2 regions of the Solibacillus sp. genome follow, and region 1 is predicted to be linked to the other one. Evidence: riboswitches for the same ligand, from Rfam matches in the RefSeq annotation. Region 1 holds a riboswitch; the other holds the start of a gene.
What was found. A riboswitch is a leader RNA that binds a small molecule or an ion and turns the genes downstream of it on or off. The one in region 1 is predicted to bind FMN.

Region 1 (10,348 bases):
TATTCAATTGCTGACAATTTTGACACCACAGTTTGGCTTCATGGAATCAGTGGTTATGCTGCTTATAAAATTTAAAGTTGGCCATTCATGGCTCGCGGTCATTGGCTTTACGTTTATTTTGCTTATAATGATTCGCCAATTTATGAAGAAACCTACGAAGCTTTTAGCGTTCATGTCAATTTTTATTTTAATCGCCATTATGGCGGCAATTGGCTATATTAGTCATGCAGGTTCGATGACAGGCATTGTCGGGTCGGCACTGGATTTTGTTCACCTTCTTGCTATCAGTGTATGGCTCGGCATCTTAGTACTGATGAGCTTTTTCTCAAAAGATGCGCAAAACTGGGACGCTTTTTTGAAGTGGTTCTCCCCTGTTGCTCTCGTAGCTTTTACTGCTGTTGCATTAACAGGTGTTCTTATGACTGACACAATCGTACCGGGCTATGTGACAAGCTGGTCGAGTAATTATGGACATTTTTTGTTCATAAAGCATGTTCTGCTCGTACCTTTGACTGTTATTGTTTTGGCAAACGGCCTGCTTATTAAACTGAAAATGGACAAGCCATTATTTGAACCACGTACGTGGGTAAGAATCGAAACAGTTTTGCTCGTGTTGATTTTATTCATTACCGCGCTATATAGTGAACAACAGCCACCCACTTTTTATGTTCAGGAAATCTCGCCGTTTTTTGAAATGTTCTACCGTAGCTCGATTGAAGCCGGCATGCGAGGTTATCTGCAAATGACTGGTATTGGATTAGGATTTTTCCTGTTGACTGCACTGTTCATCGGTCTTGTCATCATAAGTTATATTAAACAGCTGCCGGTCGTTGTATCGGCTGCCATGACTTTTGCGCTCACACTATGTTTTTACATGGGCTTTATGTCAATTGTATTTTTTAAATAATGTCAAAATAAAGGGTTGTAGTAAAAGTCATCACCGACTTTTCTACAACCCTTATTCATTAGGCTAGCCTTTTTGTCTTCATACGCATATAGCGAATGAGCGCCGCGATAATTAATATTACAGTTAATGCAATTGTACCGTTCTGCATTGTCGTCTCATCTGTTTTTACCGCAATACCGATTAGTGCCCATACGATGACGAGTGTAAAGAAAATATCTTTTGAAATCGCAACGGCCAGATAACCGAGAATCACCGCAACCCCGACAAGTACGAGTGATCCGATTACCTCTGAAATCCCCAAATCGACACCATGATATTTTAACACATAGCTTACATTAGCGATTGTCGCTACAGATATCCACGCCAAGTAAAATGAAAACGGAAAGCGTTCTGAAAGACCTTTCTCCGTGTTTTTATACTGCTGGTAAATCGCAATGAGTGTAAATAACAAAAAGAACATTACGATAATGGATAGTATAAACTGTTCATAATGCCAGCTGAACAGCCAAGCAATATTAAATATACAGCTGATGATAAATAAAATACCCACTTTTCCTTTAAAACGATTGTCTTTCACTTTGCGGTATATAGTAATCAGCCATATGACAAGCAGTATATAAATTAAAGACCAAATTGAAAACACGTAGCCTGCTGGCGTAAATAATACTTCTAATCGATTCGAAATTTCTGATGCCGTCTGCCCGTTTAACGGCAGTGTATTTGATAGCGCATTTACTACTATTACAGCGATCATGGCTATCCACATTGTAATATACAAGCCCATTTTTCATCATCCTTTTTTCTAGAATTAGGGAACTATACCCTTCTTTAAAAAAGAATAAGCGGTGAAAGGCTATTGCGTTTTAAAGGCAATGTGGTTGTGAATTACGCACATGTTGACTATCACGTCTGTTTTTCAAATGCAAGTTTGATGCCAAAGCCGATTAGAACCGCTCCAGTTAACGTTTCGATCACCGATTGTGTAGCAGGTTTTTTCATGAAATTGCGGATTTTGTTTAATAAAAATACATAGAGCGCAAACCAAATAAATGTTAAAACAATATAGATAATTCCCATTGTCAAAAATGGCCAAAATGGTTCTGCCCCTTTTGATAGGAATTGCGGTAAAAACGTCAGGAAAAATACTGCTACTTTAGGGTTTGTGATATTTGTAATGAGACCCTGCTTAAAATATGAATTTCCTTTAGCTTCAATTTCCGGAATGTCCGTCATTTCCCCCGTATCCGCTTTTTTCGCACGCATGCTCATTAATGTTTTGATACCTAAATAGCATAAATAAGCTGCTCCAACGTATTTCAGCACTGTAAATGCCACGGCAGATTTTACAATAATCGCCGATAGCCCCGCAACCGCCGCAATTGTATGGACGGTTAACCCCGCACAAGAGCCGACCATCGTTTGAAATCCGCCCTTTTGCCCGTTAACAATCGTATTTTTCGTAACGATCGCTGTATCAGGACCCGGCAATACAATCAGAAGAACACACGCAATGATAAAGAACACAAGATTCTCCATTTACTCACCTTCATTTTCTGAATTTTTAAATATGGTAACATGTTCATCAAAATGAAGCTAGGGGAATTTTATGTTTAATGGATTGCTAGTGTGGCGTTACTTGTATGAATTCTGATGATATGACCTGTGACTGATTTTATTAGAAGAATTTTATATTTATTAGAAAACACCAAAGGTTTATTAGCATATTCCGAATGTTTAATTGAACATCTAAGAGCATTATTAGAACAAGTGCCATATATTAGAAAATCGGTAACTTATTAGAAGATGTCAAATTGATATTAGATGATTTAAATGATTATTTGAATATTACTAGCGATTCCTTCAATCGTCAGCAAGCAATGCCATTTTTTCTGCAGCTTTCTCTATGATTACATTATCTTCAACCTGACCAGTATAATTGATATACATCACGATCCGACCCCTTACAAATAGAAAATCTTTGTGAAAAGAATTATCCCTAATTAGCAGACGATCAAAAGCTGTGTGTTTTCTTTCTTTAAAACTTGCAGGTTCACTTCCATATGTATGCTTGATTATTAACTCATTAACTAATGAGCTAACATGGGAATGGAACCGTAACTTATAAACTTCCGATGAGATTGATGGTTGATATGCATTATTTGGATCGTACCATTCCCCATCCTGAATAACGCCCCTTTCTGTTGAATCATATTGTACAGAAGCGAAAATATTCCACTGTGATGAGTAGGTGCTCCCCAAATCCTCTCCTTCGAAATAAAATGGCTTCCTTTTAAGATGCGGCTGATTTTCAATTGAAGCAAGACGGACAATTGGCAGCCCTGTATCTTCTTCTGGTAAAGGGTTTGTTTTCATACTCCATATTTGGTAAATCGGTATAAACACAATAGTTAATGTAATTACTAATAATAAGAAACTGAAGACTATACTTGACCAATAAAAGTTTTCCCATGGTATTTGTTGATCGTCTACTTTCCTATCTTTAAGTTCATTCCGCAAACGATTAATTTCAAATAAGCTTTTACCTATCGGAAGTATTTGTATAAAATTAACAAATAAGACTAACAATGGGGCAAGTGTAAATCCATCTATCAGTTGCGAAACAGTAATATTTCCGTTTTCAATAATTTTTATGAAAAACGTAGTGATTACAATAATTGCAATTAAATTAACTATAAAATTAAATAATGTTTTATTAAAAGCCTTTTTTGCTATTGAGATTTGCTCTTCTCGATCTATTGGTGGTTCATTTACTTTACGATCAGTCGGAGCAGCAAACACGTGAAAATTGCGGTCACTCGCAATATAATCCCAGCCGTTTTCTTCAAATAAGCGTATTTTTTCACTCGAGATATATTTGCTTTTTGCCAGTTCCAGTCGGTAATCCATTCTTTTGCGGTCGCCTTTTTTAAACTTTGCAAAATGAGTACCAATCTCATAAAAATGCAACCCTTGCTCGGACATATCTGAAAACCAGCTTTCATGTTCCTTGATACGCCAATACTGCCCGGGTCTTATTCTGTGTACTATTTCCGCCATCGCTCTCCCCCCCTATATATCTGACCTAACAATAGAATAGCAGGGAATGTTTGTAAATAAATAAATTGGACCAGGAAACCATTTTAGCACTCCCTGACGCAATAAAAAAATTGAAATGTTCTAAGCAAAAAGGCAACCCTACCCAAGTAAGATTGCCTTTTACATTGCCTGGAACTAACTATCCGCAAGCAGCAATATTTTCTGAGCTGCATTTTCCACTAGTACATCAAGCTCTGCATATCCGTAATAACGTATATACATAACCACCTTACCTTTTGAAGCAACTAATTGTTTCCATTCTTTATCCTCGCGCGTAACAAGGTGATCAAAACCAGGGTGTTTCTTTACGATAAAACTTTCCCTCTCATCTCCGTATGTATGCCACTCCATCAAGTCAGACAGCAATGGTTTAGCGAACACCTGAAATGTTAAATTGTATATTTCAGTAGAAACGCTCGGTGAGTATGTACCGCTTTTATCCAACCACATTTCATCCTTAATTATTCCATTTTCATCTGTCTCAAACTGCACGGGTGCAAAGATACTCCAATTTGTTGTATAGCGGTTCGCCCAATCAACTTCATCACTAGAATATCCATCCCGGGTTAACTGTGAATTTTGTTCGATATCGGCTAAACGGACAAACGGTAAGTTTTCTTCATTTTTTGGAAGTGTAAAGGTATCCGTTTTTTTTAATTGATAAAATGGCATTAAGCCGCTTATAAGAATAATTCCTATGAGAACAACCGAAAATACACTATTTTTCCGCAAAGTTTTTCTCCAGGGGGCGTGGTGATTGATGGCTTTGCCTTCTATTAAACTTTCCTTCAATTCTTTAATCGCTAGTATAGCTCTTATCGCGTAAAAAACATAGTGAATATAGACGAGAGCAAGGATACTTTGCTGAACGACATATCCTTCAACTAACCGTAAGATCGGGGTTCCATCCAAAAACCACATCGTCAAAAGCATACCCAGAATCAGGACTACTCCCAGAGAAATCCATATTAAATTAAATACGAGTTTTTTACTTAGCCGCTGTAATGTAAATGCCTGTTCTGCAGAATCTGTGTGGATTTCGGGCGCATTGTTTTCAGTTGGCGAAGAGAAAACATGAAACCATTGATAGCTTGTGACATACTCCCAGCCGTTTTCCTCGTACAGATCAATTTGCTCATAAGTAATTAATTTCCTGTCTGTCACTTCAATCCGGTATTCGATTCGCTTCGGGTCGCCTTTTTTAAAAGTGGCTAAATTAGTTCCCATTTTATGAATGTGCAACCCTTGTAACGACATATCCGAAAACCAGCTTTCATGTTCTCCGATTCGCCAGTAGTTGGTTGGTCGGATTTTGCGCACCATTTTAGTCATCGTTTCTCTCCTCTAAAATACTGCTGTCGAAAATCAGAGATTTTAGACGAGCATATTCTATTCTTAATGCATGCTCACCTTCTTTTGTAATTTCATATATTTTTCTCCGCCCATCGTCTTTTGACAAAGCGATTAATCTGTCCTTTTGCATTCGTGATTGGACACCATATAACGTTCCGGGCCCCATTGTTAAACGGCCATTTGATACTCCTGAAATGGATTGCATTAACTGATAACCATGGTTAGGACGCATTAACGCCAATAACACATAATACATTGCTTCAGTCATCGGTCCGCCATTATAAGACATATTCATTCCTCCAGCTATTATGTCACGCGGTATATCGTATAACGTAATAGTAATTTACAGGAAATAATTTGTAAACTTGTTATTGAAAGCAAAGAAAAAACCACCCCAAAATTTTGGAGTGGCCTGCAATAATATTTATTAGAACATTTTATTCAAGTTTGCCATTTCAATTGCGGACATCGCGCTGTCGTAGCCTTTATTACCTGCTTTCGTACCAGCACGTTCGATCGCCTGTTCAATATTTTCTGTTGTGACAATGCCGAAAATTACCGGAACTCCTGTATCCAAGCCCGCTTTTGCAATTCCTTTTGCTGCCTCGTTACATACATAATCATAATGTGTTGTAGATCCGCGAATGACAGTACCTAATCCGATAACTGCATCATAATTATTTGTTTCAGCCATTTTTTTCGCTACGAACGGTACTTCAAAAGCACCTGGAACCCATGCTGTATCAATATTTGCTTCATCAACACCATGACGTTTTAAGCCGTCAATTGCACCACTTAATAATTTATCATTAATAAATTCATTGAATCGCCCTACGACAATTCCGATTTTCAAATCTGTTCCGACTAATTGTGCTTCAAATGTTTTTCCCATTTTAATTGCTCCTTTTTATACCATTACAGTAGTTAATTTTATATATTGAACTAAGTCCTCGATTGTAATAAATTTCAGGTTATGTTTTTGTGCTATCTTTTCGAGCTGCGGCATGCGGGCCATTGAACCATCTTCGTTCATAATTTCACAGATGACCGCGACTTCAACCGAACCGCATAACTTCGCCAGATCGACGCCTGCTTCCGTATGGCCGCGACGCTCCAACACGCCTCCCTGTTTTGCAATGAGCGGGAAAACATGGCCCGGACGATGAAAATGCTCCGGCTTTGTTGCAGAATCCAGTAATGCTAACATCGTTTTAGAACGCTCAAATGCACTTATACCTGTCGTTGTATGGATATGATCGATACTAATCGTAAAAGCAGTTTGATATGTATCGGTATTGCTTTGTACCATTGGGTGAAGGGAAAGCCTTTCTGCAATTGCAGATGAAATTGGTGTACAAATCAACCCTCTTCCATAAAGTGCCATGAAATTAATATTTTCCGGTGTAGCGAATTCTCCTAAAACTAGAAAATCCCCTTCATTTTCACGATTTTCGTCATCTGACACAATAATAATCTCGCCGTTTTTCAATGCCTGAATTGCTTCTTCAATCGTATTCATTTATCACCACTCCTTTAAAATCCGGTACGTTGCAAAAAGTCCATTGTAATTGTACTTCCCGATTGATTTTGTAAATGTTTTTTTACATATTTTCCGATTAGATCTGTTTCAATGTTCACAACATCTCCTGGCTTTTTAAAGCCTAATACAGTCTGCTCATACGTATGAGGGATTAAGGAAATGGTAATGAATGTATCTGTCACATCAAAAATTGTTAAACTCGTGCCGTCCACTGTAATCGAGCCTTTCTTAATACATTCAGCAATCAAATGCTTTTCCATTGCCAGATCAATATAAACCGCATTGGCGACGGGTCTTTTACGTTGAATTGTTGCAATTCCATCAACATGGCCCGAAACAATATGTCCGCCGAAACGACCATTCGCCGACATTGCCCGTTCCAGATTGACAGGCACACCTGCTGCTAATTGCTGGAGGCTTGTTGCTTTGACGGTTTCCGGCATAACATCCGCTAAAAATACGGATGGCGAGAATTCTTTCACTGTCAGACAGACACCATTAACGGCAATACTGTCCCCGATTTGAACATCCTCTAAAACTTTGCTTGCGCGAATGGCTAGTTCCATCGCTTGTGTGGACTGGCTGATTGTATCAACCGTTCCAAGTTCTTCAATGATTCCTGTAAACATCCTGCTCACCTCTTTTTAAAATAAAAAAAAGAACCCCGATTGAATTCGGAGTTCGATGAGAGGAAAATTGAGCATCATCAAATAAGCTTCTTGAAGATAATTTTCAAAAAACTGCTGACATTGCTTCCTTCTCCCATCCAGACTATAACTGTCGGCTTTGGACTTGCACCAAATCCTGCACACAAAAGTGGCTCACGGGCTTAGAGGTTAACTCATCACCGTCGATTGGGAATTTCACCCGACCCCGAAGGAAATTATTTTTTCAATGGAAATAAAAAATCCCGTCACAAGGCGCGACAGGAAAAGTGTATAGCAAAAAATCACGTTTAAAATAAAATTTTAAAAATGTGTTGCCATTCCTTCTCCCATCCAGACTATAACTGTCGGCTTTGGATTTGCACCAAAATCCTGCACACATAAAGTGGCTCACGGGCTTAGAGATAAACTCATCACCGTCGATTGGGAATTTCACCCGACCCCGAAGGAAATTATTTTATTTGAAAGTTATTGTAACATAAATATTTTAAAAAGCTAATAGTATTTTAGCACCTACTTACTTTTTGTTCCTTCAAACCTTTTACCTCTCCCCCTGTTAAATTAAAATTTTGAAACTTCTCTTAAGGTAATACGTAGAAGAATATACAGAATATTACATAACAAGAAACGAGTTATTTGTAAGGTAATTTTAAGTTTTATCCATTTGCTTGGATGCTTTATTTCAAGTTATTATCTTATGAAATATAGTGTCGGATAATCTTAAGTAATATAATATTATAAACAACTTTTATAATGGTAATGGAGGCTTTTATGGCGAATAATTCACAGTCGAATAAATATGTTATCTTCCTGGAATTACTTTTTTATGCAGTTTTACCTTATGCGATCTGGAAGTTTGGCCGAGAGCTTTTTGGTGACTATGCTGCGATGCTGCTGTCCACTGTTCCCGGAATAATTTATACTGTTTACCGCTTTGCTAAGGATCGTCAATTCAATATGACAGGCTTGTTTATTTTAGGCTCTATGCTGATTGGTACTACGGTCGATTTACTATCCGGCTCAGCCGAGCAGATGATATGGAATAATGTTTATTTAGGACTTTTTTACACATTTCTTTATGTAATTTTGCTCATCGTGAAGCAGCCTTTTTCTCTTTATATTGCAGTTGATTTTGCTTATTTGCAAGGTCATTCACGAAAGGACAGTAAAACATTGTTCTTTCAAAAAGGGATGTTTCAATGGTTTCAGCTCATTCAGATTGTCTTTATTATTCGTGGATTTGTAATGGCAGGAATTACGGTCTTTCTCTTACGGAAATATGGAATTGACAGCTTTGGTGACATGCTGGTTTATAAACGAGTTGCAGGATGGGTGTTTTCCGGCATTTTAATGGGGATGTTCTTTTACATTAATGTAATTGTGCAAAAATATACGAAGGGATTACAGGAAAAAGGTGATGAAAAGCTGCCGGAAACAGACATTGTGGCGGATTAATTTTTTATTGAAAGGTTGATGGAGATGAAAAACTTTGCTAATGTACAAGAATGCCCAAAATGCGGCGGCACGGAATTAGGAAAAGGCAAACATAGCGGGTACAGTGTTATGTCACCTGTTAATAAATTAAGTTTAGGATGCAATATCGAATACATTATTTGTACCGAGTGCGGGTTTATTATTGAAGGCTATGTAGTAAAACCCGAGAAATTTAAAGGGACTTTTTAATTCGTTATGAGTATTACAAATAGCCCGTTGCATATTGCATTGCAACGGGCATTGTAATTTCTATCTGTTTGTAAAAAATTTATTTAGCCTACTAACACAGCTTTTACAGAATAGTAGGCTTTTTGAATTTCCTTTGCATCCGTTGGGTATGTCGCCATCAATTCATCTCGTAACTCTTTAAGGCTTTTTGTATAACTTCCTGTAAAGCCATTCATTATAGCTGTCAAAAAAACAGGGGTGTAATTTCTTTTCATTCGACTCATAGTGACCGCCCCTAATTCAACTGTTTTAGACGCTTTTTTGCGGCCACCATATTTTTCAATGATGCAATGGTCTCTTGTTCCGTACGTGTTTTCAGACCACAATCGGGATTGATCCAAAATTGTTCTTTTGCGATTACTCTTTTACTATTTTCTATAATGGCCGCCATTTCTTCCACAGTTGGAATACGCGGGCTATGAATATCATATACACCTAAGCCAATTCCAAGTCCATATGGTGTTTCTTTCAGTACTTTTATCAGCTCCCCGTGACTTCGTGACGTTTCAATTGAAATTACATCCGCATCCAATGATTCTATTACATCAATAAAATCGTTAAACTCGCAATAACACATATGTGTATGAATTTGGGTCGTTTCCCGTACACCGCTTGTCGCTAATTTAAATGCTGCTACACTCGCATCGATATAAGCCTTATGCAGACTTTTACGGATTGGCATGCCTTCTTTCAAAGCAGGTTCATCTACTTGAATAATATAGATTCCCGCATTTTCAAGTGCCCTTACTTCTTCTCTTAGTGCCAGGCCGATTTGATAAGCAACTTCTGAGCGCGGTAAATCATTTCTTACAAATGACCAGTTTAAAATTGTAACGGGTCCTGTCAGCATTCCTTTGACCGGTTTTTCCGTAAGTAATTGTGCCGCACTTACTTCCTTAACTGTCATCGGTTCTATCCATTCAACATCTCCGTAAATAATTGGCGGTTTTACACAACGCGATCCGTACGAAACTACCCATCCATTTTTCGTAAAAGCAAATCCGTTTAATTTTTCACCAAAAAATTCCACCATGTCTGTTCGCTCGAATTCTCCATGGACAAGGA
Region 2 (10,348 bases), on a different contig from region 1:
AGTGCAATGAAAAGTAATATCGCTATTATTCATGTATAATTGTTACCGTATATTGAGGGGGAATTTTATGTCAAAGCAACATATCGCAAAGTCAATCGGACAAAAAATCATCGTTATTATTGGCGGTTTAATTGCTGCTTACGGATTAGAAGCAGTATTAATACCAAATAACGTATCGGATGGTGGAATCACGGGGATTAGTATTGTCATTTCTCAGCTAACACCAGTATCATTAGGCCTGCTGATCGCCTTACTAAACATCCCGTTTATTTACTTAGGATATAAACAGATCGGAAAAACCTTCGCAATCAACTCCGTTATCGGTATTGCATCATTAGCAATTGGTACATCGCTTATGCACCATGTACCAACTATTATTACTGGCGATGCATTGCTTATTACAGTTGTAGGAGGAATTATTTTAGGTATTGGTATGGGGTTAGCGCTTCGTAATGGTGGCGCTCTTGATGGGATAGACATGCTTGCAGTGTTACTATCGAGAAAATTGCCTTTCGGTACAAGTGATCTCATTCTATTTTTAAACTTTTTCGTTTTCATTATCGTATCGTTTGTATTCGGCTTTAAAGGTGCTTTGTTATCAGCAATTGCTTATTATATCGCATCAAAAGTTATCTTGATTGTTGAAGAAGGACTTAGTGGTTCTAAAACATATAAAATCATTACAAAAGAGCCGGTTAAAATGGTCGAAACAATTCGAGATCGTTTAGGAAGAAGCGCCACTTTCAGCACAGTATACGGTGCATACTCCCATCAGGAATTTCAAGAAATTACATGTGTAATCAACCGGATGGAAGAAAGTAAGATAAAGGGAATTATTAAAGAAATCGATCCGAATGCCTTTGTGACAGTATACGAAGTGGTTGAAGTTAAAGGTGGAAGCTTTAAAAAGCAAAATATCCACTAAAACAGAAAATGGTTGTGTAAAAGGAAATTTTCCTTTTACACAACCATTTTTTAATCCTTATTGATTTCATTCGTGCGATTCGGAATACATAATCCGATAACCGCTCCTACTAACGCTGGAATTATCCACCCTAAACCAATGGAATAGAGCGGTAGGTAATCAGCGTAAATCGCTGAAATCGAAGACAGCACACTCACTTCAAATGCCGGCACACTTCCGATTAACGCATTGTACCCGTCAATTATACTAATAAAGAATACGAGTAAAATTGACCCTGCAAATACAGGCTTTTTGTAGTGAAATAGCGGTCCTAGAAGTGCAAGTATTATTAACACTATCGCCAGCGGGTAAAGGAACATCAACACTGGAATTGCATATGTAATAATATTTGTTAACCCAAAGTTCGCAATGATAAACGAAACTACACATAGCATCAATACAAATGTTTTATAGCTGACTTTCGGAAACACCTCATGGAAAAACTCACTGCAAGAAGTGATTAGCCCAATACTCGTTTTTAAACATGCAAGTACAATAATAATTGCTAACAAAATCGCGCCATATGAGCCGAAGTAATGATCGGCAACCGCAGCAAAAATTTGCCCGCCATTATCAAATGTACCAATTGCCGTTATACTTGATGCTCCCATATAAGCAATCAGACCGTAAATTAGCATCATTAATGCCATTGCGAAAATACCTGATTTCCAAGTCGCTTTTGCTATTTCTTTCTTATCTGTAATACCTGTCCGCTTTATCGCATTGATGACCACAATACCGAACGCAAGCGAAGCAAGCGCATCCATCGTATTATAACCTTCTTTAAAACCTGTCATAAACGCCTCGTTAATATAGGTTCCAGCAGGCTCAACGAATTTTCCCATTGGAGAAAACAGACTAATTCCGATTAATACAAATAAAAAGATTAAAAATGCTGGCGTTAAGTACTTCCCAATAATGTCCATTATCTTCGCCGGATTTAATGAAAAATAAAAAACTACCGTGAAGAAAATAAAACTGAATACCGCAAGCCACAATGTCGCCTGTGAAGGATCGATAAACGGTTCAAATCCAACGACAAACGGTACTGTTGCAGTACGCGGAATTGCAAAAAACGGCCCGATCGTTAAGTATAAGGCCAATGCAAAAAATAATCCAAACATCGGATGTACTTTACTCGCCAAATCACGCAATCCGTTACTTCCCGACAATCCGATTGCCAGAATACCTAAAAACGGCAAACCAATCGCCGTAACTAAAAAGCCAATTAGTGCAAACCAATAGTTCGTCCCTGCCAATTGCCCCATTTGAATCGGAAATATTAAATTCCCTGCTCCAAAAAACATCCCAAACAGCATCGTTCCGATAACTGCATAGGTTGAAAATGGTATTTTCTTGTCCATCATATTCTCTCCTAAGATGTCATTTCATGGTGTTTTAATGAAACGTCCAAATTTTCTTAACAATGTACAATATCATATCAGCACTATAATAGAATGACAATAGTAATAGTAAATATAAAAGGAGCGATGTCATAAAGCTAACACTTTTCGACATCACTCCATAATTTATTATTTAATTAAGCTAAATATTGTCTGCGCTGATTTTCAATCCATACACGCATTGTACGGTAAAGCATCGTCACGACCACAAACATCATAATCCCTTTAACAATATTAAACGGTAAAATACCCAACACGATCGTTTCGTACATATTATATTCGAAGCCTAGTAAGTACGTATACAGCGGTAAGAACGCCACGTAGTTTAATGCCGCCATTCCAAGTGACATTACAATTGTAGAAACAACTAAGCCTGTCATTAACCCTTTTGCAGAAGGGAATTTTTTATAAATATAGTAAGCTGGTAAAATGAATAATACGCCTGTAGCGAAGTTAGCCATATGACCTACCGGAATTCCTTCAGGAGCCCCTGTGTAAATCCAGTCAAGCACATTTTTAACAAGTTCAACTAGGATTCCTGCAACAGGTCCCATCGTAATTGCCGCAATCAATGCTGGCACATCACTAAAATCAATTTGTAAGAACACCGGGAACCATGGTAGCGGGAAGTTTAATAACATCAGTACAAATGAAACCCCACTCAGCATTGCGATTGTTACGAATGATCGCAACTTTAAACTTCTTTTTTGCATATAAATCTCTCCTCTTTGCTGATTCCATCTCGCAAGAAGAAAGGACGTATCAAATCATTTCATGAAAAAACCCTTATGCTAAACTTGAGCATAAGGGAGAAATAGGCACACTTGAATAAAGGGTCTATCTGTGCATTTGCAGCTATTCCTGTTTTTTGTATACGAAAAATATTCCGTTAACAAATAAGGAATTAGAAATAAGTACTGCAAAGCACGGCATTTTCAAAAAATGACGACCGTACCTTCACCTTCTCCCATCCAGACTATACTGTCGGCTTTGGAATTGCACCAAATCCTGCACACAAAAAGTGGCTCGCGGGCTCGAAAAGTTCAATATAACTTCCTCCAAGCAAATGGTCAGAGGTTATAACTTTTATTACCGCCGGTCGGGAGTTACACCCTGCCCCGAAGATGAATCAATATGAAATTATGTAGCAATTACCTTGCTATAACTATTATTATATATAAAAAAAAGGAATTGTAAAGTCCATTGCTTACAATTCCTAGTAAAATTATTTGAATTATTGAAATTCATAATGGATACGGTTTGCCGCAATTGGCTTCTCTATTGGTTTTGTGAAGTCAAAACCGCCCCATTGTTCCTGTACGATATTTTCAAATTTAACCTGTTTTTCAAAACTTGCCGCTGTCATTATTAATCCCTCAATCATTCGCATTGCCTGAGCGGGTTCATAATTCTCCAAGTTTAAAGGTTCTTCAAAAGTAATCGCAACGATGGACTCAGCGTCTTCAACTTTTAAATATACTCCCGGCAATATAACCGTTCTGTAGATATCATTCGCTTCCACCGTCATATTTTTGATTGCTTCTTGCACATCTTTAAAGCTCATTCGGAAATTCGGACTTAAATATACCGCCCCATTCCGCATCTGATACATAAAATAATTATATTGGGCGTTCTCATCATTTAATAAAAACGGCTCATTGACATCGCCAATATGGTCAAAGTATATTGGTTTTCCGGCAATATTTTCAATTTCCACTTCCATATATGCATCACTGAAAGTATCTACTAGGGAGCCTAGATAATTTGATAAGGAAGCTGTTCCCGCATCATATTGGTGATCTTCCGGCAGCGTATGAACAAGCCTGTTCCCTTCCTCACGCAAATCACCACTGTAAGGATGGTATTCATTAAAGCCTAGCGACTGTTCGTCAATCAGCGGACTGAATGTGTTATAAAGTTCCAGCTTCGTCGGATTTTCTGTACCCGTTTTCTCGGCAACAACTTCATTTGGAATCAGTATGCTTACAGGAACACTTTCTGCATCATCCCCTGCAAGACCAATTGCAAATAATGTGTTGTCCTCTAGCTCGTTTTCATAAACTAATGTTTGCTCAGGTTGAGCTTCCGTCGAGAAACTATTGATCATAGAGCGCTCATTTTGTGAAGATGCGTCTTCCTTTGCACTCATTGTCACACTCTCTTCCGATTCCGGATTGGCGAGATCGAATGCTTCATTCTGCATAGTGACCGACTCATTATTGCCTATAAATTGTGCACTGATCAGAACTATAATAAATATTGATGCAATTGAAACAAATAATGGTGCCCATCGTATGCCTTTTTGATTGTTTTGCTGTATGCGAGGCGGATCTTCATTAAATGCTCCTTCATCCATTAAACGATTAAATATCTCATCTTTTGAACGATGATCGGTTACTTTCGGTGCCTTTTTCAGAAAAATTTCAATTTCTTTTTCTTCCCAATGCTCCTTTTTCATAATGGATTCGCCTCCCTTCCTTCTTGCGCTTCCAATAGCAGCCGCAGATTCTTTAAAGCACGGTGCTGAGTCGTTTTAACTTTTCCGGTCGTCCACCCTAATATTTCCGCCGTTTCCTGAATTGAAAGTTCTTGAATAAACCTCATGATAATAACCATTTTCTGATCACCTGAACATTCCTCCAATGCAACGAGTAATTGATGGAGCTGATCATTCAATTCGGTAAATTGTTCAGGTGAAGGGACTGGGCTTACGAGTTGCTCTGTTTCCCAATCAAAAGCTGTAAATGCATGTTTATCTCGAACTTGTTTTTTTCTGAAATAGTCGATCGCAACATTTTTTGCTATAGAGAACAGCCAAGTTTTTTCCGAGCTTTTTCCTTCGAAACGGTCGTATGATTTTAATACACGAACGTATACTTCGTGGGCAAGATCCTCAGCTGCGGTACGATTTTTCACTAAGTAAAATAAGAAATTAAAAACATCCTGATGATACGTATCGTATAATCGATGGAAAATGGATTGCTGCACCCATCCCACCTCCATTCACGTAATTTGTCGTTTTCAAAACAAAAAAGTTACAATAATCATCCGTCTACGAATGAACTAGTCAATTAAAAAGAAAAGTTTATCACTTTGAACGATTCAAAATGATAAACTTTTTCATACTCATAATTCCATTACCCTATTTTATCCTGCATTAACGGGTAGCAATTTATCTGCCCCGAAAGCATAGCGGCAGAGGCAGGAATATCGGTTAAAGCCCGATTGGTTCGTGGCCAACACGGAGTTGGTAACACAAGCGTTTTCAAAGAAAATGACGGTTCTAGCTTGTGTTCTTTCAACTCAGTGGAGATAAAACCCCACTGTGTGAAGTTTCTCTTTACTAAGATAATGGCAAGTAAAATGTAAAGGTTGTTCCTTGTTGTTCCACACTATCAACAGAGATTCTGCCGTTATGTGCTTCCACAATATTTTTCGTAATGGCCAAACCTAAGCCCGTTCCGCCTTTCGAACGTGTACGTGCTTTATCTGCTTTGTAGAACCGTTCGAATACATACGGCAAATCATCTTGAGGTATGCCCTGCCCTGTATCCCTAATTTGAATTTTTGCATAGTTTTGCTCATTTGCCATTGATACAGTTACCGATCCATCGGCCGGTGTATGGCGAATCGCATTGTCAATCAAGTTCGTTAATACTTGTTCGATACGATCCTCATCAATCGAAATAAGCGTTTCATCAGAGAAGTCTGTTTCAATCTGCAGTTGCACATGCTTTTCTTTCGCTGTCTGGTCAAACTTATGCGTCATCCGTTCAATAACTGCAACTAATGGCACGTCTTCCTTATAGAGACTCATATGTCCAGATTCCATCCGCGCCAAGTCAAGTAAATCTGTTACGAGACGACTCATACGCTGTGATTCATCGTATATTACCCGAATCATATCAATACGTTCTTCCTCTGTTGTTACAACACCATCAATAATCGCCTCAGAATAGCCTTGGAGCATCGCGATTGGTGTCCGGAGCTCATGTGAAACATTGGCGATGAAATCCGATTTCAGTTTTTCCAGTTTCGTTTCTTCGGTTTTATCACGTATAACAGCGACTGCTCCACGAATGGAATCTCTGCTGTACAAAGGACTAATCGTTATACTGTAATAAGATTTGCCCATTTCAAACTCTTCGTCCAGTTGATCCTCGAAATTCAACACATGGTCAAGCATTTGATAAAGTTCATCCGGTATCGGCTTTGAGCTATCCAATCCTTTTTCGACGAACCATTTTTGCAGTAGCCGCTCTGCAGGAGGATTGCTTACTAAAATCGTTTTATCGCGATTAAATGTAATAACGGAATCGGTCATCGATGTTAAAATACTCGATAATTGTTCTTTTTCTTGGTTAATCACTTCCAGATGATGCTTCAATTGACGGCCCATCTGGTTAAAGGCAACGGCAAGCTGACCAATTTCATCATTTTGCTTCGTTTCAATTTTCGAATCGAAACGCCCCTTTGCCAATTCAAATGCATGCTCTCTCATTTTACGCAATGGAAGCGTTATTTTAGAAGAAAGGAAAAATGCAAAAATTGTCGTCAATATAAATGCAATAGCCGCAGCTAAAACAACAATTTTCGTCGTTTCATTACTAGTCTGGTGTAAAGCATCGGGATTTTTGTAGATAAAGACGGCCCCATGTAAATCTTCAACACTTTTCAGCGGGAAACCTAATACAATATAATCGGAGCTGCTCGCTTCCTCCCGATTCGAAGGCAGTGTCAGTTCCTTTACTATCGGCTCTGATGTTGCATACACTTCTTCAAATGCCTTACTTCTTATGATTTTTTGCTGAATTTCTTCTTTATTGATGCCTTCTTGTCTTGCATACAATATTTCATCTGAACTTTTGGCGATAAGTACGTTTGTCGTTTCCGTCAATAACTCCGAAATGATCGCAAACTGCTTATCATCGATCTCTTCCTCATCGATAATACTTGCAATGGCTGCGGCTGTTTGCCTTAATGAGGCCTCGGACTGCTCGTTATGATAGTTTTCAAGAAACTCCAACATGAAAATTGTGAAAATAAACAGGACAAATGAAACGAGAAGCAAAATGGTTACCCATAGCTTCCCGACAATACTTGTTGCTATTCTAATCATTTACGACCTCGAACTTATAGCCTACTCCCCAAACGGTAACGATCATTTTCGCTGCATTTTCAGAGACGCGGTTAAGCTTTTCACGCAAACGCTTAACATGTGTATCAACTGTGCGCAGATCACCAAAGAAATCATAGTGCCAAACTTCTTTTAATAATTGCTCACGGTCGAATACTTTATCGGGTGCCTTCGCCAAAAAGTATAATAATTCATATTCTTTCGGTGTTAAATTTACTTCCGTTCCATCCGCTGTCACACGATGTGCATCATGGTCGATTGTTAAATGCGGGAACACAACTAAGTCTTTAGAAGATGAAGCATTTGAAACAGGTGAAAATACTGCTGAACGTCTTAATATTGCTTTAACACGCAATACGACTTCTCGCGGACTAAATGGTTTCACAATATAATCATCCGCACCAAGCTCAAATCCTTGTACACGGTTTGCTTCTTCACCTTTTGCCGTCAACAATATAATAGGCGTTGTTTTCTTTTCGCGCAGTTCAGCACAAACTTCCAAACCATCTTTTTCAGGCATCATAATATCCAACAAAATACAATGATAATCTTTTTCAAGTGCCATCGAAAGTGCTTGTTCTCCATTTTCCGCTTCTTCTACTGTATAGCCCTCACGCTCTAAATACATTTTTAACAAACGACGAATTCGATCCTCGTCATCCACAATCAACACAGAAATATTTTCAGACACTGGTGTTGCCCCTTTCAAAACTCTATTTCTCTTCTCTATTGTACCTTTTTAGTGAACGATTGAAAAGAAAAGCCCAATCATTCTGATTGAACTTTTCTAACTTTATGACAGTTTATTAATTATTTTGCATAGAATTGGAAACTATCAAAATAGCTCTAATAATAGTGTAAAAAGGAACTTCTTGTCACATTATCATTATGCATAAGAGTGTAATCCAGCGATAACTAGATTAACTACGACTAAATTGAATAAGATAATAAGGAAACCAATTACCGTAAGCCATGCACTCTTTCTTCCTTCCCAACCTTTTGACAGGCGAAGGTGTAAAAATGCTGCATAAAACAGCCATGTAATCAGTGCCCATACTTCTTTTGGGTCCCAGCCCCAGAATCGGCCCCATGCTTCCTGTGCCCAGATCATCGCAAAAATAAGCGCGCCTAATGTAAAAATCGGGAAAGCAATCAAAATTGAACGGTAGGCGATTTCGTCCATCAGCGTCGAGTTCACCCGTTTCACTAATGGCTGGAACATTTTCGCTATCTTTCTTCTAAAGATCAGTCGAATGAGTATATAAATGATAGTACCGAATAGCACAGACCAGAAAACAGTTGTAAGTTTCCGTGCATCGATCAATGCCGGCAACTCAAATAATGGTGTCATACGATCTTCGGACAGTTCCACATATCCATTCATACCGAATATAGCCGGCATCAAATATGTAGATGTATTGACTTGATCCAATGTATCAACGTATTCATACTTCGCTTCGTAATCCATTGCATTGAACGTAACCGTTGCCGCAACAAACCCTACAACTAGTACACAGCAGAACATGACTGTTTCCAGCCAAAAACTTTCTTTTGAGCGCTCGTCCATATTCACATTTCTCAGCAAGTATATAAGTCCGGCTACCGCACTAATCCCAAAAATCGATTGCCCTAATGCTGCAGTCGTAACATGAATTGTGAGCCAATGACTTTGCAGTGAAGGTACTAAAGGACTTACTTCTGTCGGGAACATTGAGGCATAGGCAATTATCAATAATGCAATTGGTAAAGCAATAACACCTAATGCCGCGACTTTATACGTAAAGTAAATGACGATAAACGATAGTACGATGAACATACCGAATGCTGTTGTAAATTCAAACATATTACTAACCGGTGCATGTCCTGTGTACGCCCAGCGCGTAATGAAGTAACCTAACTGTGCAACAAAACCGATAATTGTAACAACAAGGGCAATTTTACCGTATTTATCTGCCCGTGCTGCTGCCGTATCATTTTTCACTTTAATTGCGCCTGCAAATAAAAATGTACCAACTAAGTAAGAAATGAATGCAGCATACAGTAAATAACCGCTTAAATCGATTAAACTCATAAGGTTTTACCATCCTTTTCTGTTTCAACATGTTCATTGTTTTCTTTTTCCTGTTGATCTACGTATTGCGGTAAATGAGCATGCTTCGTTAATGCATCTAAATCTTTTTTCATACTAAACCAGTTTTTATTCGTATGTGCTGCCAGACGTATTGTTCCATCCGCCACCTGTTCAACCCATATACGACGATGATTCCAATAGGAACCGATTGCAACACCAATCATAAAGATAATACCCCCTACGATTAAAATAGGGATTGTCCGATCATAACGAATCGTTAGACCCGACATATGACGTGTTTCAACATTCGAAAACTTCATTTTATATATATTGTCACCTTCAGGCTCCAGTGTTTGCTGGATCGCAACAAAGCTTGTCTCCCCTTCTGGTGTTTCAGGAGTAATCATTTTAAAAATAAATGCCGGATTATTCGGTGTTTGGGTCGCAGTTTGCGGTACACCTTCTTTAAAACCTGAAAAGTCCGGATAAAAACCCATTAATTCGACCTGTGCGCCATTTTCGAGCGTATACACTTCCTGCGGGTTCGTTAAATCAATGCTAATTTGACCAAGCGATTCTTCCGTTTCTTTGTTCGTTAAATCAAACACCATTGTTTTAATTTCATTTAAACGGAAATCCATCTGATAAAACGCATAGCCCTCATGCTTGAGCGGATGGTTTACCTGAATTCCGTATTTCTTCACTTCTTTCAGGTTTTCCGCCTGTCCCGGCACACTGTTTTCTTTCTGTTTATACAGTGTCACGTCCGTCTG

Region 2: linked by a shared signal. The riboswitch ahead of ABS917_RS02090 (ECF transporter S component) and the one ahead of ribE (riboflavin synthase) in region 1 are both predicted to bind FMN.

Annotation. Positions count from the first base shown of each region.
Region 1 covers NZ_JBELZM010000011.1:82,002-92,349, reverse strand. Annotated here, with positions in the region: gene ABS917_RS12120 (copper resistance D family protein) at 1-907, shown strand, start outside; gene ABS917_RS12115 (TspO/MBR family protein) at 966-1,691, opposite strand; gene ABS917_RS12110 (LysE family translocator) at 1,811-2,443, opposite strand; gene ABS917_RS12105 (DUF2812 domain-containing protein) at 2,768-3,964, opposite strand; gene ABS917_RS12100 (DUF2812 domain-containing protein) at 4,139-5,335, opposite strand; gene ABS917_RS12095 (PadR family transcriptional regulator) at 5,328-5,645, opposite strand; gene ribH (6,7-dimethyl-8-ribityllumazine synthase) at 5,784-6,248, opposite strand; gene ribB (3,4-dihydroxy-2-butanone-4-phosphate synthase) at 6,264-6,875, opposite strand; gene ribE (riboflavin synthase) at 6,890-7,525, opposite strand; FMN riboswitch at 7,647-7,781, opposite strand; FMN riboswitch at 7,879-8,015, opposite strand; gene ABS917_RS12075 (VC0807 family protein) at 8,333-9,016, shown strand; gene ABS917_RS12070 (transcription initiation factor TFIIIB) at 9,041-9,244, shown strand; gene ABS917_RS12065 (hypothetical protein) at 9,328-9,507, opposite strand; gene metE (5-methyltetrahydropteroyltriglutamate--homocysteine S-methyltransferase) at 9,519-10,348, opposite strand, start outside.
Region 2 covers NZ_JBELZM010000001.1:416,399-426,746, reverse strand. Annotated here, with positions in the region: gene ABS917_RS02100 (YitT family protein) at 68-925, shown strand; gene brnQ (branched-chain amino acid transport system II carrier protein) at 976-2,328, opposite strand; gene ABS917_RS02090 (ECF transporter S component) at 2,505-3,080, opposite strand; FMN riboswitch at 3,323-3,497, opposite strand; gene ABS917_RS02085 (hypothetical protein) at 3,602-4,825, opposite strand; gene ABS917_RS02080 (RNA polymerase sigma factor SigX) at 4,822-5,355, opposite strand; gene ABS917_RS02075 (ATP-binding protein) at 5,711-7,486, opposite strand; gene ABS917_RS02070 (response regulator transcription factor) at 7,479-8,195, opposite strand; gene ccsB (c-type cytochrome biogenesis protein CcsB) at 8,391-9,575, opposite strand; gene ABS917_RS02060 (cytochrome c biogenesis ResB family protein) at 9,572-10,348, opposite strand, start outside.